2 regions of the Granulicella aggregans genome follow, and region 1 is predicted to be linked to the other one. Evidence: riboswitches for the same ligand, from Rfam matches in the RefSeq annotation. Region 1 holds a riboswitch; the other holds the start of a gene.
What was found. Region 1 has a riboswitch for cobalamin ahead of metE (5-methyltetrahydropteroyltriglutamate--homocysteine S-methyltransferase). Riboswitches for the same ligand answer to the same signal wherever they lie in the genome.
Positions count from the first base shown of each region.

Region 1 (9,401 bases):
TGGTTCGCTGCCGCTAGTTTCGTCCTCAATCGGCCTCTTCAGCCGAGGAGGAGAAATCAAATGAAAACAACACATTGGAAGTGGATGAACGCGGCGCTGCTGGCTCTTACCCTTGTACCTGGCGCCCTGGCACAGTGCGGTCTGCCAGGCAAACCGATCAAACCTGCAGCGTGGCACCCGCTTTACGGAGCGCCCAGTCCGCACCTCATAAGAACTGGCTTTGAAGACTTCTTTGACCACGAACCGCAAATCGTCGGGATGTGGCACGTCGTCTTCACGGCGCAAACTCAGGGGAGCCAGAACACCCCCATTCCCGGTGGATTGGTCGTCGACAACTCGGTTGTGGTCTGGCACAGCGACGGAACGGAGATCATGAACTCCGCGCGCGCGGCTCAGGACGGAAACTTCTGTCTAGGAGTCTGGAAACATACTGGAGAACGACGGTATCTTCTCAACCATATTCCGTGGCTAGGAAATGTCTTCGACCCCACCGCGCCACCGAGTACCGTCGGACCGCCCCAGGCAGGCGCGCAGTTCATTGAGAACATAACGCTCAGCCGGGATGGTGATTCCTATAGCGGCACCTTCACCCTGCATGCCTACGACACGAGCGGAAACGTCTACGCGTCGTTTACAGGTGTGCTCTCGGCAAAGCGAATCACCCCGGAGACTCCGTTCAGCGATCTGCTCTAAGAGAGAGTTGAGTCAGGGAGGTCGCCAGTCTTCGGACCGGCGATGTCCCTGACTTGGAGTTAAATAGAGCGAAGGTCGCGGCGGCGATTCGGGGTTGAACGGATTGGCAGTGTGCAGCAGGAATTAACAAAACCAAAGAAGACACGATCGAGGCGTAGACCCGTTTAACCATGAGAGATTATCTCCCCCCCGGGGGCCATCAATGTTTAAGCTCGTGAACGGCATTTGCGGAAGGTTCAGCGTACCTGCTTGGGGTTCTTGCACTCGCAGGGATTCTTACCGCAGGCAATGCACAACCCATTGGTCCGCCGCTCCTGGGTCTTCTCAAACGCTGGCGACGGGTGGTTCGTGCCTCTGAAGAGGTCCCAATGTTTGAATTTGCCAGAACGGGGATCGCCATTGGGTGGCTCTTTAGGTTTCTTCATACCAAATATCCTAAGGCATATGAACAAGCTACAAACCTAACCTCCCTGGAAACGGGATTATCGCCAACTTCGACCCGTTCGGGTGCCTAGAGAACCGAACTTGCCGAGAACGCCCAGACTTTCGAGGAACCTCTCTTTTCGCTATGCTTGCGAGCATGCAGGATCTGTTACGGACTAGGGGGCGGTGATGAGTCCCCAGTACCGCCACATTGTCGTCAGCGGTGTCCGCGTAGCCTACATAGAGCGGGAAGCGTCCGGAAGACAATATGAAACGTCAATCCTATTGCTCGATGCGTTGCTGGCTACTGCTGAAACGCTGGCGGAGCTAATCGCCGGGCTGTCGACTGACCGTCGAGTTGTAGCGCTCGACCTCCTTTCGGCCAGTTCCTCGGACAAGAAGAGCGTAGATGTCCATCAGGCGAGTCTCACTGGGTTGATCCACGAATTCATGCAGACTATTGGTTTAGTGCAACCCGTTCTGATCGGGCATTCACATGGCGGGGCACTCGCTTTGCGGCTCGCGGCGACGGCTCCAATGGCTTTGAAGGGTCTGGTGCTGCTGGCTCCGGCGCATCCCTTTGGCGGCTACAGAAGCCGCGTCGTGAACTTCTATCTCCGACAGCCTGGCCGCATGCTCGCATTGAGTATTCCGGTTGCTCCGAGCTGAATGATTCTACGCGCTTACAACCAGGCTGCAGGATCGAAGAGCCGAATCAGGATGCGGCAACTGCGGCCTCATCTCACGGTGTTGCGCAATCGCAACACTCTACGCCGAGTGCTTGAAATACTGCAAACATGGGACGGGGACATGGATGGTTTGCGCGAAGTGCTGGAAAATTCCGCGATAGCCACTCCAACTCTTCTGATCTGGGGAGAGGAAGACCCCGTTGTCCCGATCGCCAGTGCGGCGAAGTTGGAGGATCGTCTTTTAGTGAGCGAGCGCGTGACATTGGCTGCGATGGGTCATCTGCTGGTCGAGGAAGCACCGGAAGAGTGCGCGAGACTGATTGAGAAGTGGCTCGTCGGCCTTGACGCGCATGATTTCCGATAACACGACTTTCCGGGAGCTTCACTTGTTGCTGCAAAGCTAAATTGTCGCTGGATCTGCAAAGCGGTTCTGTCATCATAGTGCGTCGTAGTCGTCGTGCGGTGCGTAATGTGGGAATCGACGTTCTCTGTCGATTTCCAAGGACTGCGGGAAGGGTGGGACGGTTTTATCGTTCCACCCTTTCCTGTAGCGTGAAGACTTATTTGTCGTAGAGTTTGAGGCGGTATCTGTCGTATGCGGCAATATCTCAGGCCTGACCGATCACAAGGCTATCCCTGGCGGCTTCAACGATCTCGACCGAGATGACATCAGCGTCGTTGACCGTAGAGCCCAGCCGGCTCTCAATGTCTCCGTTGCCGATCTGGTTGACCGACCCAGCCTGATCGGTATCGAGCAATGTGTCTTCGGTGATCACGTTGACGGATTGTTGTAGCGAGGAGATCTTCAGCCTTATGTCTTCACGCAAGGAGATGGAGGATTGGATCTCGAAGTCATGCCACAGCGGCTCAAACCCCGCCTGCCCGATCTCCACGCGATAGAGGCCGAACGGCAGATGCTGTGATGGTATTGGCGTAGTGATTGCTTTTACTCACGATGCGAATAGGTGCCTTCACTGCGACTCCGCCGGGCCGGTAATCGTGAGCTGCAATTCGCCTTGATTGGCTTGCCCAAAGGCTGTCGCGGAAAGACCTAAAAGGAAGTAGAAGGCCGCTTTCATCGCGAGAGCCACCTCGATTGGGTCACAGCTTTCCACAGGGTCTGAAGCTGTGAGTTGCCGCCTCACCTTTATATATCTCACGGCCCGCTCTTCAATGACCGGCGAGATGCGGGATCTGCTTTTGCCAGACTACGACTCCATCGACACGCTCGATCGAGGAGACAGAGCGAACTCCCCGCAGCGAATTACACAGGAAGATCTCGTCGGCGATCTCTAGATCCTGGAGCTGCAGCAATCCCTCTTCAACACCAGGGAGGTCTTTGAGTAATTGCCTGCGTTTGATGCCGGGAAGGACTCCGCAATCGAGGGAGGGTGTGATCCATTTGTTGCCTCTACGTAGGAAGAGATTGCTGATGGCTCCCTCTGTCAGGCACTCCTCTTCGTTGAGGAAGAGAAGTTCATCGAACCCGTTCTTCCGTGCCTCCGCGAGAGGGCCATCATAAAGACCTCGGTTCGTGGTCTTGTGACGCAGAAACACGTCGGTTGAGCGCGTCCGTTCCGTTGCCACGAGCAGTCGGCCGCGCCATGGAGCGTGGCTCAACGGAGTGGCATCGATCTCCCAATCTCCATTCCCGTCGAGTTCGATTCGTACCCGGCTTTCGACGCTTCCACAGCTCTCAGCAGCTACCGCCAACTCGGTCCGCAGTTGAGTTCTGTCGTATTCGATGCCAAAGTATCTGGCTGAACTGGAAAGCCTCTCCATATGAAGCGCGAGAAGTGGAATGCCGGCGTCGCAACGCATGGTTTCGATCAGGGAGAAGGGTGGCTGCCGCCTGGTGAGAAACGCAGCCTTCAAATTGCATTCCTCGAACTCTTCTTCAGCTTTGGAGCCGGCAGTAATTCCACCTCCGACACCCATCGTCAACTGATCGCCTCGAAGCTTCAAGGAGCGGATCGCGACGTTGAAACAGGATTCGCCCCTTGGACCGAAGTATCCGATCGCCCCGGTGTAAACCCCGCGAGGTTGGCGCTCCAACTCGTGGATGATCTCCATGGCCCGCCGCTTCGGCGCTCCCGTTATCGAGCCGGATGGGAACATGGTTGCGAAGATCTGCGAAGGCGAGACGTCGTCGCGAAGCACTCCCGAGCAGGTAGAGGTCATCTGAAGCAGCGTCTTGTAACGCTCGACGTGGAAGAGCTTGTCGACTTTGACCGATCCGTACTGGCAGATGCGGCCCAGGTCGTTGCGGAGCAGGTCCACGATCATCACATGCTCGCTGCGATTCTTCTCATCCGTTCGCAGATGAAGCACCGCAGCTTCATCCTCTTTGAGATCGCGACCTCGCCGCCATGTTCCCTTCATCGGACGAACTTCGATGCGACCGCGATGGGTGCGAAAGAAGAGCTCTGGTGAGAAGGAGAGAACAGGGCCATCAGGCTCGTTGAGGAAGGCGGCGAAGGGAACAGGCTGCTGCTTCAGCAGAGTTTTGTAGAGAGCGAGTGGTTCAGATGCGGTGCAGCCCCGCACGTTGTCCGTGAAGTTAATCTGATAGGTGTCGCCTTCCTGCAGGTAATGATGGATCTTTTGAATGGCCGCGTCGTAGTCCTTTCTGGCAATGGTCAAGCCACCTGTAAGGATGTCGGCCTGATCCTGCTGGACACTGGCAATGCTCTTGGCGGCCGGGAGTGCGCCTCTGATAACGCCGCTTGAGTGATCAAATTCAATCGGGGCGCTGAAGACTCCCAGACGCGCGATCGGCTCTTGTCGCGCAAGAGCCGCATCTTGCTTTGGAGGCAGCCCGACGAAATGTTCGCCACACTCATAGCTGAACCAGCCCGCCACAAAGAGGCCGTCGGCCAGATGATGCTCAAGGTCCGCGAAGAGCCTATCGAGATCGTGGACGGTCCATGCGATCAGCTCCGAGGTTGGTTCCAGGAAGAGCAGACTCTTGTCAAAGTCTCCGTCCGGCTTCGCCGTCTCGAGGAGCACCGACCCGATGGTTTGCGCTGCGAGTTGGCGAAAGCTCGCTGGGAGAGCATGCCATGCGGGTGAACGGCCGGCGGACTCTCGCTGCAGAGATTCCTCCAGCAATGCGTTAGCACTTCCCACTTGGCTCTTCGACCTCAATCCCATTGAACTTCGTGCATCACGCGAATGGCTTTCGACGCAAGGTTCAGATTCTTAAAGAATAAATCCACCATCCTGCTCAGGAATGAGACCGCGTTCCTGAGTCAAAGAAATGGTCAGTGACCCCGTACGGGAGCCACTGACCTTTGGAGATAGCTATACCCCGACGCTGGATGCACGCAACTGCGCTGCAGCGTGGCACATGTTGGTGAGGGCAGCTACTGTCTCTGGCCATGTTCTGGTCTTCAAACCACAATCCGGATTCACCCAAATCTGTTCCGGTTTGAGGACCTGAAGTGCAAGGTCAAGCAGCTTCTTCATCTCGCTTGTATCGGGCACGCGGGGCGAGTGAATGTCATACACCCCAGGTCCGATTTCGTTTGGGTAACCATGAGCGCGGAAGGCCTCGAGCAACTCCATCTGCGAGCGCGCCGTCTCCATCGAGATGACATCAGCATCCAGGGCCGCGATCGCCGGCAGAATGTCGTCGAACTCGCAGTAGCACATATGCGTATGAATCTGCGTTCCATTGCAGACGCTGCTGGTGGCCAGCCTGAAGGCCATCACGGCCCATTCAAGATAGGCGTGCCAGTTGGCACGGCGAAGCGGCAGGCCTTCGCGCAGCGCCGGTTCATCTACCTGGATGATGCGAATGCCCGCAGCCTCGAGATCGCGAACCTCGTCGCGAAGTGCGAGAGCAATCTGCCAGGCCGTGTCCTTACGCGGGATATCGTTCCGGACAAACGACCATTGCAGAATGGTGATTGGGCCGGTGAGCATGCCCTTCATCGGACGGCTCGTCAGCGATCGCGCATACTCGGTCCACTTCACCGTCATCGACCGCGGACGCGCCACGTCGCCATAGATCACGGGCGGCTTCACGCAGCGCGAGCCGTAGCTCTGAACCCAGCCGTTTTCCGTGAAGGCAAAGCCGTCGAGGAACTCCGCGAAGTATTCGACCATGTCGTTGCGCTCGAACTCTCCGTGTACCAATACATCCAGACCGATTGTTTCCTGCTGACGAATGCAGTCCTCAATCGAAGAGCGGAGGTAGGCTTCGTACTGCTCGGTTGTCTCGTGCCCATGCTTGTGTGCGGCACGATGCTTGCGCACCTCAGCGGTCTGAGGAAACGAGCCGATCGTCGTTGTCGGGAAGAGTGGAAGACCCAGCTCCGCTCGCTGAATCTGAGTCCGGTCTGCATAGACGGCAGCGCGGGCAAAGTCCTTTGCTTCAAGAGAAGCAATTTGCGAACGAACCTTGGGATTGACAGTCGTTTCGGCTGCCTCGCGGTCGGCGATGGCCTCGGCATTGGCAGCAATTGCGTGGGTGTCGAAGCTTCCCAGCGCAACGATCTCGCTGAGCTTCTCTTCTGCGAAGCGCAGCCATCCCGCGAGACGCTTGGGTAGCTTGCTTTCGCTGCGAAGGTCGTGAGGCACATGGAGGAGCGAGGAAGAGGGCGCGACGATCACGCGGTCTTCGCCGAGAAGCGCAACCGCCGCCAACAGGGAGGATGTCGCATGGACGAAGTTCGTCAACCATACATTGCGGCCTTCGACGCAACCGACACTCAGCACTTGTTTGGGCTTGAGAGATTCGGCGACAGTTTGCAGCTGTTCCGGCGCGCGAACCAGATCGATGTGGATACCAGCCGTTCCGAGTTCCACGGCGAGTGGAAGATTGCTTCCAATCGCATCGAAGTAGGTGGTCAACATCAGCTTGATCGGCGTCTCCGTCAAAGCGGCATAGGCCGTCCGAAAAGCGTCTGCCGCGCCCTCGGGAAGATCCGTTGCTAGTATCGGCTCATCGATCTGCACCCATGCGACGTCTTCTGCCGCCAGTTGTGCGAATACTTCGCGATAGGCCGAGATGACACGGGGAAGCAGAGTCAGAGGGGCAAATCCGCGAACGCCTTTCCCGAGCAACAACAAGGTGAGAGGCCCGATGATGACTGGCCGCGTCTCGATGCCGAGCTCGCGAGCTTCGCGCAATTCAGCGACCAGTTTGGAGGGGTCGACCGTGAAGGCGAGACCTTCAGACCACTCCGGCACCAGGTAGTGGTAGTTAGTGTCGAACCACTTGGTCATTTCCATGGCGGTCTGCTCGCGGCTGTTGCGTGCCATTGCGAAGTAGCGGTCGAGCGTGACCGGGCCAGCACCAAAGCGTTCAGGCGTGGCCCCGATCAATACGAGCGCATCGAGCACATGGTCATAGAGCGAGAAGTCGTTGGAAGGGACGAAGTCGATGCCGGCGGCCTTTTGAAGGCACCAGTGTTCGGCGCGCAGCGTTCTGGCAACGTTCAGAAGGTCCTCTGCGGTTCGCTTGCCGCTCCAGTAGCCTTCCAGGGCAAACTTCAGTTCGCGTTCGCGCCCCATGCGCGGAAAGCCCAGGTTCGCCGTTTTAAGTTTTGATGGATATGTCGATTCCGGTATAGCCATAGCTTGGTTCTCTCCTAAGACTTGAGAACCACCCATGCGCAGGCAGATCATCCACGCTTGCGCGCGGAGATTGCATTGGTCACCGGTCCAATCCACGAGAACGGTATCCTCAAGCGCACCCAGGGTGAGCGGATCAGCGCTTCCATGGTGGTGGCGGCAGGCACGGTATTCGGACTCTGGGCGACCTACTATGTTGCGGCTTCCCATCTCAAGAGAGACAGTGCCCGGCTCGCGCCATGCAACCTTTCGTTCCCATCACCGCTGCGGGACAGCGCCGGATTTGCACCGGCTTCCCGTTTAACAAGCTGTCCGTAGACAGCCTGACCTGCACTTCACGATTCTACTTCAAGCCCAGTGGCGTCGAAGCCCGCGGAGAGATAGAGTCTGGAGGAATCAGGCCTCGAGTGTGCCGCCCATGAGCGGATCGCTGAACGTGGGCTTCCCGGTCTCGACACGCCCTGCATAACGCGCCTCTGCACTCGAACCCACAGCCTTAACGGTGAAGTCATACCAGCCGTGGGTGCGCTTCAGATCGAGCACAGCAGTGAAATCCTGGCCTGGATGAAGGTCTCTTGCGATGGGTGCAGCCTTGTACGAGTTGTCTTCGATCGTGACGCTTATCTTCTTCTCGAACCTGTTCTTCAAACGAATCTGCAGGTTTCCTGTGGGCGCCCTTCGATTCAGCTCAAGCTCTGCCTTGGATTCCAAAATCGGCGGTGTAGGGCGGCCTTGGAAAGAGCGGTAGAAGCCATTGGCGCTGACGACCTCGATCGAATAGCCAGTATCGCCGAAGTGCGATAGCGGAATCTGCGTCTTCAGCGTGTCGCCCGCCTTGACCGCATAGCTCGAGGAGATCATGCGTCCAGAGGGATGGGAGTCTTTCAGGTTGCGAAGGTAGACGTTGAATGGAGCTCCGGCCGACCGGCTGCCATGGACCTCGGTTGCGGCGGTCAAGCGAAGTTCGAAGTGCTTGTTGTCTGCGGTCAGATTCCCTTCCGCGTAGAGCTCATAGGGGAGAGCGCATGCAGGCCGGATACCCTTCTCCTGCTTCGCCAGGAAGCTGGATTGAAGAGGGGCGCGATTGATCTCTTCGATCTGCTCCGATGTGAGCTTCTGGAAGTTTGACGGAACCTCCTTGAAGCGCGCCTTCTCGATGCTGACGACGAACTTGTCCCGGTCGAGCGACTCCATGGAGGGCTCGTTGGGATCGTAGGGACGGAACGCGGAAGTGAGATCGCCTGAGACGGTGCGGCGCCACGCGCTGACATTGTCTTCGCGCACTTTCTTGCCAAACTTCGATTCGACGAAACCTTCAAGAAAGGTAAGGACCGAGGTGTGGTCAAACACCTGTGAGTTGACCCATCCGCCGCGACTCCAGGGCGAGGCGATGATCATCGGTACACGGAAGCCCATGCCGATGGGGCCGGAGCGGGCGTCGGCATCTTCCACTCCCATACGCAACTCATCTTCTTTGTAGGTGTACTCAAGACCGGTGTCGATTCCCGATGAAGCGCCGCCGGTTTGCGGGCGCTTCGGGTCGGCGGCGACGAACGACGGCGCGTGATCGAAGTAGCCGTCATTCTCATCGTAGGTCAGGATGAAGATGGTCTTCTTCCATACCTCGGGATTGCTGGTGAGGATGTCCATCACCTCGGAGACATACCAAGCGCCAAACCAAGGCGAACTTGGATGGTCGGAGAACCTCTCGGAGGCCGTGAGCCATGAGACGGCTGGCAGCTTGTCCTCGTTGACGTCCTTGCGGAATTTATAGAGAACGTCCCCTTTGGGAACCTCCATGCTGCGAGGTTGACCCTGTTCCTCGTATGGCAGAGAGTGCAGGGTCTGGTAGTCCGGGTCCGCCGCGTTGGTTACAAAAGCCGCGTTGTGCAGGGCCTTCTGGTGATCGGAGAGCTGCTGGTAGCGCGCCTCGCCCGCTCCGGCAAGCGTCGACTGGATGGCATCGGCGCGACTCCGCATCTCCTGGAGTTCCTTGGCGAGCTTTGCCGCCGCCGC
Region 1 is NZ_JAGSYE010000004.1:243,637-253,037, forward strand. It holds gene OHL18_RS20510 (hypothetical protein) at 61-693, shown strand; gene OHL18_RS20515 (alpha/beta fold hydrolase) at 1,306-1,785, shown strand; gene OHL18_RS20520 (alpha/beta fold hydrolase) at 1,837-2,169, shown strand; gene OHL18_RS20525 (hypothetical protein) at 2,414-2,698, opposite strand; gene pabB (aminodeoxychorismate synthase component I) at 2,976-4,934, opposite strand; gene metE (5-methyltetrahydropteroyltriglutamate--homocysteine S-methyltransferase) at 5,109-7,388, opposite strand; cobalamin riboswitch at 7,532-7,732, opposite strand; gene OHL18_RS20540 (phosphocholine-specific phospholipase C) at 7,782-9,401, opposite strand, start outside.

Region 2 (9,401 bases), on a different contig from region 1:
AGCTCCGCCGCGGTACGCAGCATCCCGCGTACTTCCTCTTGAAACTCTTCGCTCCAAAGCCCTGGATTCTCCGCCTTGATCTGATTGATCACGTCGATCCCGAAGTTCAAGTGAATGCTCTCGTCGCGCAGGATGTACTGATACTGCTCCGCGATCCCGATCATCTTGTTCCGCCGTCCCAGCGAGAGAATCTGCGCGAAGCCGGTGTAGAACCACATGCCTTCGAACACCACGTAGAACGCAATCAGATCCCTCAGAAACGCGCGATCGTTCTCCTTTGTCCCCGTCTCAAACGCCGGATCCGAGAGATGCTGCGTGTACCGGATCGCCCACTCCGCCTTGCGCGTGATCGAAGGCACCTCACGATACATATTGAACAACTCGCCCTCGTTCAGGCCAAGGCTCTCCACGATGTACTGAAAGGTGTGCGTATGCACCGCCTCTTCAAACGCCTGCCGCAGCAGATACTGCCGACACTCCGGGTTGGTCAGGTGGCGGTAGATCGCCAGCACAATGTTGTTCGCCACTAACGACTCCGAGGCTGCGAAGAAGCCGAGGTTGCGCTTGATCGCTCGCCGCTCATCTTCCGTCAGACCATTCGCGCTCTTCCACACCCCGATGTCCGCCTGCATGGAGACCTCGGTCGGCATCCAGTGGTTATTGCAGCCCGAAAGGTACTTCTCCCACGCCCAGCGATACTTCAGGGGCAGCAACTGATTCACATCGGCGCGGCAATTGATCATCGCCTTCTGATCCACCCGCACCCGCGCCCCATGCATATCGATTACCACTTCGGCCTCAGGCGGTGTCTCGGCTACATCGGAAACTCGCGCGTCCTCAACTGCATGCATCACCGTGACCACGGAGACCTGCGCCTGCTTCGGCTCAACCGCTACCTCAACATCATCCCAACTAAGACTCATCGACCCCTCCCCAATCCCAGAATTCCTAACCCAACAAAACCGTCATCTTGACCGGAGCGAGCGCAGTGGAGCCCCCCGCAATTCGCCTCTGTCGCTCACAAATCTGTGCCCCATCCATCGCGCCGTTGTCTCTCGCGATGAGTGGGTCCGCCACAACTCCTACTGGCAAGCCTCGCAACCCGGATCGCTCATGTCGCAGACCGCTCCTTGCGGCACTGATGCCGGCAGTGGAGCCGACACCGCAACGGCATTCAGCTTCCCATCCGTCTTCCGCACCGTCGACTTCTCCACATGCGTAGCCGACCGCGACCGCAGATAGTACGTAGTCTTCAACCCCGCATGCCAGGCCTCGCGATACAGCCCATCCAGCTTCTTCCCGCTCGGCTGATCGATGTACAAATTCAGCGACTGCGCCTGATCGATCCACTTCTGACGGCAAGCCGCCGCTTGGATCAGCCACGTAGCGTCTACTTCGAAAGAAGTCGCATACAGCCGCTTCATCTCGTCCGGCACGCGATCGATGGCCCCCACGCTGCCGTCGAAGTACTTCAGGTCGGAGATCATCACCTCATCCCACAGCTCCAGACGCTTCAGGTCATTTACCAGCCACGCATTCACCACCGTGAAGTCGCCGCTCATGTTCGATTTCACAAACAGGTTCTGATAGGTCGGCTCAATCGACTGCGTCACGCCGCAGATGTTCGAGATCGTCGCCGTGGGTGCAATCGCCAGCGTGTTCGAGTTCCGCATCCCAATCGTCTTTACCCGCTCGCGCAGTCCATCCCAGTCAAGCCGCGTCGTCCGGTCTACATTCACCGTCTCATCGCGGTTCGCCTCCAGGATCGCAATCGAGTCGATCGGCAGAATCCCCTTGCTCCAAAGCGATCCCTCGAAGCTCGGATACCTCCCACGCTCCGCCGCCAGGTCCACGGAAGCCGAGATCGCCTCGTAGCTCACCCGCTCCATTGACTCGTCCGCGAACCGCACCGCCTCCTTCGAAGCAAACGGAATCCGCAGCTTGTACAGGGCGTCCTGGTGGCCCATCACTCCCAGACCCACCGGCCGATGCCGCAGGTTCGAAGCCCGCGCCTCCGGCACTGTGTAGAAGTTGATGTCGATGACGTTGTCGAGCATCCGCATCGCCGTCTTCACCGTCCGCGCAACATGCTCGTGGTCGAGGCCGGTGTCCGTCATGTGGTTCGCCAGATTCACCGAACCCAGGTTGCACACCGCAATCTCACGCGAAGAGGTATTCAGCGTGATCTCCGTGCAAAGGTTCGAAGAGTGCACCACGCCCGCGTGCTGCTGCGGCGACCGCAGATTGCACGGGTCCTTGAACGTGATCCACGGATGCCCTGTCTCGAAGATCATGGTCAGCATCCGCCGCCACAGCTCGACCGCGCGCACTGTGCGGCTCACCCGCATCTCACCCCGCGCCGCCTTCGCCTCGTACTCGACATACTTATCCGCGAACGCACGGCCATACAGGTCATGCAGATCGGGCACCTCGTCCGGCGAGAAGAGCGTCCAGCTTCCATCAAGCTCGACCCGCTGCATGAACAGGTCCGGAACCCAGTTCGCCGTGTTCATGTCATGCGTGCGGCGGCGGTCGTCGCCCGTGTTCTTCCGCAGGTCGAGGAACTCTTCCACATCGATGTGCCACGTCTCGAGATAGCCGCAGACAGCGCCCTTGCGCTTGCCGCCCTGGTTCACCGCAATCGCCGTATCGTTCGCCACCTTCAGGAACGGTACGACTCCCTGCGACTGCCCATTGGTCCCCTTGATGTGCGATCCCAGCCCACGCACACCGCTCCAGTCATTGCCCAGTCCGCCCGCATACTTCGATAGGAGCGCGTTGTCCTTGATCGCCTTGAAGATCCCGGCCAGGTCGTCATCGATCGTCGTCAGGAAGCAGGACGAGAGCTGCGGCCGCAGCGTTCCCGCGTTGAACAGCGTCGGCGTCGAGCACATGAAGTCGAACTTCGAGATCAGGTCATAGAACTCAATCGCACGTGCCTCGCGATCGATCTCCCTTATCGCCAATCCCATCGCTACGCGCATGAAGAACGCTTGCGGCAGCTCGAACCGAACGCCATCGTGGTGCAGGAAGTAGCGGTCGTACAGCGTCTGCAGACCCAGCAACTGGAAGTTACCATCGCGCTCCGGCTTCAGTGCCGCCGTAATCTTATCCAGATCAAACGTGCGCAGCTCCTTGTCCACCAGCTCCAGCTCGATCGCCCGGTTCAGGTATGCGGGGAAGTACGTCGCGTAGTCGATCGTTACTGCCTCGCGCATCCGTCGAACTTCGCCTGGAAGTACGAAGGCCAGCGCCTCCTCGCGCAGAATGTTGATCAGCAGCCGCGCGCTCACAATCGCGTAGTTCGGCTCCTGCTCGATCAGCGTCCGTGCCGCCAGCGTCTGCGCCAGCCCCACCTCGTGCTCCAGCACGCCGTCGTACAGGTTTCGCTTCACCTCCGCCATCACCGCGTCGTCCGAGACGCCATCGAGGCCCGCGCAAGCGATCCGCACCTCGCGTCGTAACCGCGTCTCGTCCAGCGGCGAAGTCGTCCCGTCCGCATGGCGCACCGTGATCCCCGACACCACAGGTGCAGCCACAGCAGCCTTCCGCAACTGTGCCCGCTCCGCGCGATAGAGCACGTACGCCCGCGCCACCTTGTGCTCGCCCGAGCGCATCAGCGCCAGCTCCACCTGGTCCTGAATGTCTTCAATATGCAGCGCCCGCGACTGGTCCGTCCGCCCGCTCAAAGACTCGACGATCTGCATCGTCAGCTCTTCCACCAGGTCGTGGATCCGCCGCGACGACGTCGCTCCCGTCCCCTCCACCGCGATGAACGCCTTCGTAATCGCAACCGAGATCTTGCTCGCATCGAACGCCGAGAGCGCTCCGCTGCGGCGGATCACTTTGAAGTCAACGCCGGTATGAATCGACGAAACAGGGATGTGGCTGGTGGTGGAATCAATCTCTGGAAGTACAGATGCGGCCATGGGGAGTCTCCTTGGCCTGCGAAGTGTTGCGAAGAAACAGAGCCCACGCCGGAAGACTCCGAGCGAGGAACACTCTGCCACCTCGCCTCCCCTCGGAGGCGCTAGCGAATGTTTCCAAGGCAGGTCTTCGGACTCTGCAGGCTCATCCCTACTCACCGGACTTCCCAGGTCTCTCAACCCAGTGTCATCGTCGGCTTTCGTACCTGCTTACCGCTGCGGGGCAGTTCCGGATTCCCACCGGATTCCCTTTTCACCCTCAGCATCGCTGCTGAGAGACCGTGGAATAAATCGACTATATAGCGTTTTCATGAAATAGCAACACTACAGAATGTGGATATCGCGCATTATCTGCCGAATTGCACCTTCCACGCACATACCGCCTACCTAGGAAGCCCACCCAGCAATCCGTTGACCTCTTCGAGCGTCGCCATGGAAGGCTGCGCACCACGCCGCGTCACCGACACCGCTGCTGCAGCAGCAGCAAACCGCCCACTCTCCGCCGGCGTCTTGCCCGAAACCAGCGCCATCGCAAACGCCCCGTTGAACGCGTCCCCCGCCGCAGTCGTATCCACCGCCTTCACCCGGTAGGCCGGATACAGTTCCAACCGCCCATCCGCTCCGATCAGCGCGAAACCCTCCGCTCCACGCTTCAGCAAGACATTCCCCACACCCATCTTCATCAACCTGTGCGCCACCGCCTCCGCGTCCTCTGAGCCCGCACCCGCAAAGAACGCCGCCTCACTCTCATTCGGCGTAAACCACGTCACCAGCTTCAGCAACGACTCCGGCAGCTCCCGCGCCGGTGCCGGATCAAGGATGAACGCGACCTCCGCATCCCGGCAGATCTCCCCCAGCCGCTCCACCGTCTCCAGCGGAATCTCCAACTGCGCCAGCACCGCCCCTGCCGACCGGATCGTCTCCACATGCTCGTCCAGATCCTCAGGCCGCAGAGTCCCGTTCGCTCCCGGAACCACCACGATGCAGTTTTCGCCACTCGCCGCCACCACAATCGCTGCGACACCGGAGCTCCCCGCCACGCTCTTCACCCCGGAAGCATCGACACCCGCGCCTTCAAGACTCGCTCGCAGCTCCGTCGCAAACGCGTCCTCACCCACGCGCCCAATCATCTTGACCGGATAGCCCAGCCGCCCCACCGCCACCGCTTGGTTCGCACCCTTGCCGCCCGGATGGGTCGCAAATCCGTCGCCGGAGATCGTCTCCCCAGCCAACGGAATTCGCTTCGCCGTCGTCACCAGGTCCATGTTGATACTGCCCACCACTACGATCGACTTCCGCTCCATCCATCCCCCTCATCCGCGATGAAACAACGGCGCCAAAGCTACCAGCGCCAGCCCACACACAAACAGCACAAACATCCACCCAAGGTAGGTCTTCGCCTTCGCCGGAGCCCCTGCAAACTCCCGCCACACAAAAACGCCCCAACAGGCCGAAACCATCGTCGCGCCCTGCCCAATCGAGTACGATACCGCCGGCCCCACCACCTGCGCCCTCGAAGCCACAAAATTGAGAACCGCGCCCGTACACCAGATCCCGCCACCCAGCACACCCGCCATATGCCAGCCCGCGCGCGCCGACCAGAACTCTTTCATCGCCACCGGCACCTTGCCATCCAGAGGCTTTCGCATTAGCACCAAGTTCACCGGAACCGCGCAGATCGCCACGCCTATCGCGAAGAAGAAGCACGTCGCATAAGGCCCCGGCCCACGCACCCCAGACATCGCCTTCGACACCAGAGGAAAGAAGCTCCCCATCAGCACGCCGCTGATCAGGCTGATCACCACGCCACGCGTACTCAGCGACGCCCGCGTCGCCTCACGCAGCCGGTAAGCAATCGCATCGCAGACGATCGCTCCGACCACCAGAGCGACGCCAACAAAGAGCATCCACGGATTCCCGTTCGGCGACATCACATAGCTGCTCACCGCGCCGATGACCAACGCCAGCCCAATGCCCACCGGAAACGCCACCGCCAGCCCCGCAATATCGATCGCCGCCACCAACAGCAGGTTGGCCACGTTGAAGACCGCGCCGCCAGCCATCGCCCACAGCATTGAATCGACACCACACCCCGCAACATCCTTCACAAAAGAACTACCCGTCGACCCGATGCTCCCCAGCGTCAGTCCCCACGCCACGCTTGCGAGCAGTAGCCCGCCCACATAGTCCCAGTAAAACAACTGGAATCTGTATCCCGGGCAAAGCTTCAGCGTATTCGCCCACGAACCCCAGCAAAGCATCGTGGCGACCATGAAGGTCAGCGCCACCCCATAAGTCTCTGGTTGATACAAACCTGCAACCTCCGCCCAAAGCGATAGGTAACAAGATAGCAATCAAACACCTTTGCCCGCGCGTCTTGTGTTCAGATTCCCCGCAGCAGCAGTGCCTCCAGCGCATCCACCAGGGGAACCTGCTCCGGCCGGATCGATTCACGCGCGGCCGTAAGCCCGAACCACGCACCCCGGTCCACCTCCGGAATCTCGATGATCTTTCCTGACCGCGGCGGCCACTCGAGCTCGCAGGTATTGCTGGTCAGCTTCGCGGGATCACAGTTGCCTTTGAACGCCCATCCTGTCACCACCTTGCCACTCTTCTGCGTCACGGAGCCGAGTTCGACAAACGGGCCCTTCGCCACGAAACCGGTCTCTTCGTTGAACTCCCGCAGGGCCGCGTCCAGAGGAGTCTCCCCGACTTCATACCGGCCCTTGGGGATCGTCCATGCGCCCTTGTCCCGCTTCGCCCAGATCGGGCCGCCTGGGTGCGCTAGAAACACCTCCACCCCGCCAGCTCGCTTGCGATACATCAGCAGCCCCGCGCTCTGCCTCACGGTCTTCGCCGCCTGCTTTACCGCTTTGACACTCTTCGCCATCGCACGAGTATGACGTACCCAATGCAAACGGACTGTGAATACCTCGCCAAGCCGTGATCCTGTTGCCCCAGAGTTACCGCCCCTCCACAATCCGAAACTCCCCACTACAGTGCAGCAGACTCATAAGGTAAAGCATCCCGTCGAAGTATCTCTGCTCCCCCGCCGGAATCGGCGTCCGCCAAAGCTCCTCCACAAACGCCTTCTCATTCGCTCCCCGCGTGGCCGCCAGTCCACCGACGGTCGTCGCCGCCACCATGCCCGTCGAGTGCCGCGTCGAAAGCGGCTTCCCTGCCAGCGTGTACTGGTCGGCAAACGTGCCGATCCCCTGTCCGGCCAAGAAGCTCTGAATACGGTCGCTCAATACTACCTCGCCTGCATCCTTGCGCCACCAGCTATAGTCCACGGACCAGTTGCTCACCGTTCGCCAGGAGTCGTAGCTGAACGGCATCTCACCGCCATTCCAGTCCGGCATCGATGTCATATCGAAGTTGTTCCGCTCCGGCGACAGCCCCGTTTTCGGCCCCGTCACCCTCTTGAACAGCTCCCGGCTCACGTCCGCCGCCTTCGCCCAATACTCGCGGTCCTCTTTTGGCCCCCAACGCGCAAACAGCTCATAAAACGCGGGCAGATGATAGGACGCGTCCGTGAACCCGTGCCCCACATCCGGCACAAACCGCACCATCGAGTGCTCCTCTTCAAGCATCGGCCCCGCGGTCACCGTATATGCCGCGTTGCTCGGACGCGCGGGCGGCGGGGGCGGGGGCGTCTTCCCCTGCGCTCTCAACTCATCCGCCAGCTTTGCCTCGGCGCGTAGCTTATCCGTCTTATTCGGGCTATGGAACTTGGACTCGTCATACACGAACGGCGGGTCTTCTGGATGAATCCGGAACGGTCCCGTTCCAGTCAGCACCGGATGATGCCGCATCCCGCGCAGAATCTTCTCAGCCTGCGCCTGGTAGTCGTAGAGTCCCTTTCCATTGCCCCACCGCCGTGCCGCGAACAGCAGCGCCATGGCGTAGTACTCCTCGCCATCCGGAGCAGGCCCGGTCGCCCTCGGAGTTCCGTCGGTATACATCGACCACGCAAAGTAGCCCACGTTCGGATTCTTCGGATCGGTGATCAGCATGTAGGTGTTCGACCAGTTCCACAGCGCGTCGAACTCGCGCTTCTTATCCATCTGTACGGCGATCATCATGCCGTAGCTCATGCCCTCGGTACGCGCGTCGTTGTTGGCCCAATCCGTCACATAAGCCAGCGGCCCATTCGCGTTCGCTCCCGTCTCGAAGTAGACCCGCTCCCACTGGCCATCGCCATGAAAGAGCTGTTGAAATGCCCCATCGATCTTCGCCCTGATCTCCTCCGGCGACTTGCCCTCTTCGGCAAAGAGGTTCCTGTACCGGCCCGTAGCGAAGGCCCCCGCCCCGTCGCCCGGCATTCGTGGAATCACGCCTTCCGGAGCATTCACATGGGGTGCCCGCGAAGCATCCTGACCCGCTGCACCGGCACCCGCGCAGCAACTGCTGAGCGCCAGGACCGCCGGCGCGATTTCTCTGAAAAATCGATTCATGACTGATCTTTTCGTGATTTTCAAACACGAACACTATACCCCGCCTCGTGGGTTTCGGATGCACGGCCACCTGAAGATGCCTCGGGAAGTCCTCGCGCTCGCCAGCTTCGCCCTTAGACCCTCACCCCTGCATCGGTCACTGCGAACTCCACCCGGTTCCGCCCGTTTGCTTTGGCCTGATAAAGCGCTTGGTCCGCCGCGTGAATCAACGCCTCAAGGTCATCGCCCGCTCCCAGCCACGCCACCCCGAAGCTGCAAGTCACGTGCAGACTCGCCTCGCCGCACAGGAACGTCTTTTCTTCGATGATCTTCCGGATGCGCTCGATCAGGTGTACCGACTCGGCATCTCCCAGACCCGGGATGAGGATCAGAAACTCCTCCCCGCCATATCGGCCCAGCGAGTCGTAAGTCCGAATCGCCGAACGCAGCCTCTGTGTCACCTCGCGCAGCACCGAGTCTCCACACTGGTGCCCGTAGATATCGTTGATCCGCTTGAAGTGGTCGACATCGGCCATCACCGCCACCAGAGGCTGCTCCTCGCGCCGCGCCCGCTCTATCTCCTGCTGCAAGAGCGCGTGGATTGCTCCGCGATTCAGAATGCCGGTCAGCGAGTCTCGAGTCGCTTGCTCCATCAGCGCCGCGCGAGCATCCAGCAGCGACGCATTCTTCTCCTCAAGCTCACGCGTCCGCTCCTTCACTTGCCGCTCCAGGGCATGCCTGCGCGCGATCGCGATGCGGTTGCTCCAGCGCCACGCGGCGACGATCAGCAGCGCGCTCCCTATTCCGGCGAGGGCAAAGAACCATGCAGTGCGCCACCACGGCGGACTGATTACGAACTCCAGCACCTGCGGCTCTGAGACCCGGTGATTCGCCGCGTCTATCGCGGTCACCACCAGCCGATGCCGCCCATCCGGAACAAACGAGTAGCGGATATCGTGCTCCTCGGTCTCCTGCGGAGCGTCGTCAACCCCGCTCAACTGATACCTGTATCGGAGTTCCTGTCCCCGCGCAAAGTCAG
Region 2 is NZ_JAGSYE010000002.1:1,255,567-1,264,967, forward strand. It holds gene OHL18_RS14680 (ribonucleotide-diphosphate reductase subunit beta) at 1-923, opposite strand, end outside; gene OHL18_RS14685 (ribonucleoside-diphosphate reductase subunit alpha) at 1,083-3,929, opposite strand; cobalamin riboswitch at 4,031-4,225, opposite strand; gene rbsK (ribokinase) at 4,310-5,230, opposite strand; gene OHL18_RS14695 (GRP family sugar transporter) at 5,240-6,238, opposite strand; gene OHL18_RS14700 (NUDIX domain-containing protein) at 6,310-6,816, opposite strand; gene OHL18_RS14705 (glycosyl hydrolase family 8) at 6,890-8,383, opposite strand; gene OHL18_RS14710 (ligand-binding sensor domain-containing diguanylate cyclase) at 8,497-9,401, opposite strand, start outside.
Region 2: it holds a riboswitch for cobalamin, as region 1 does, so the genes downstream of both, OHL18_RS14685 (ribonucleoside-diphosphate reductase subunit alpha) here and metE (5-methyltetrahydropteroyltriglutamate--homocysteine S-methyltransferase) in region 1, are expected to answer to the same signal.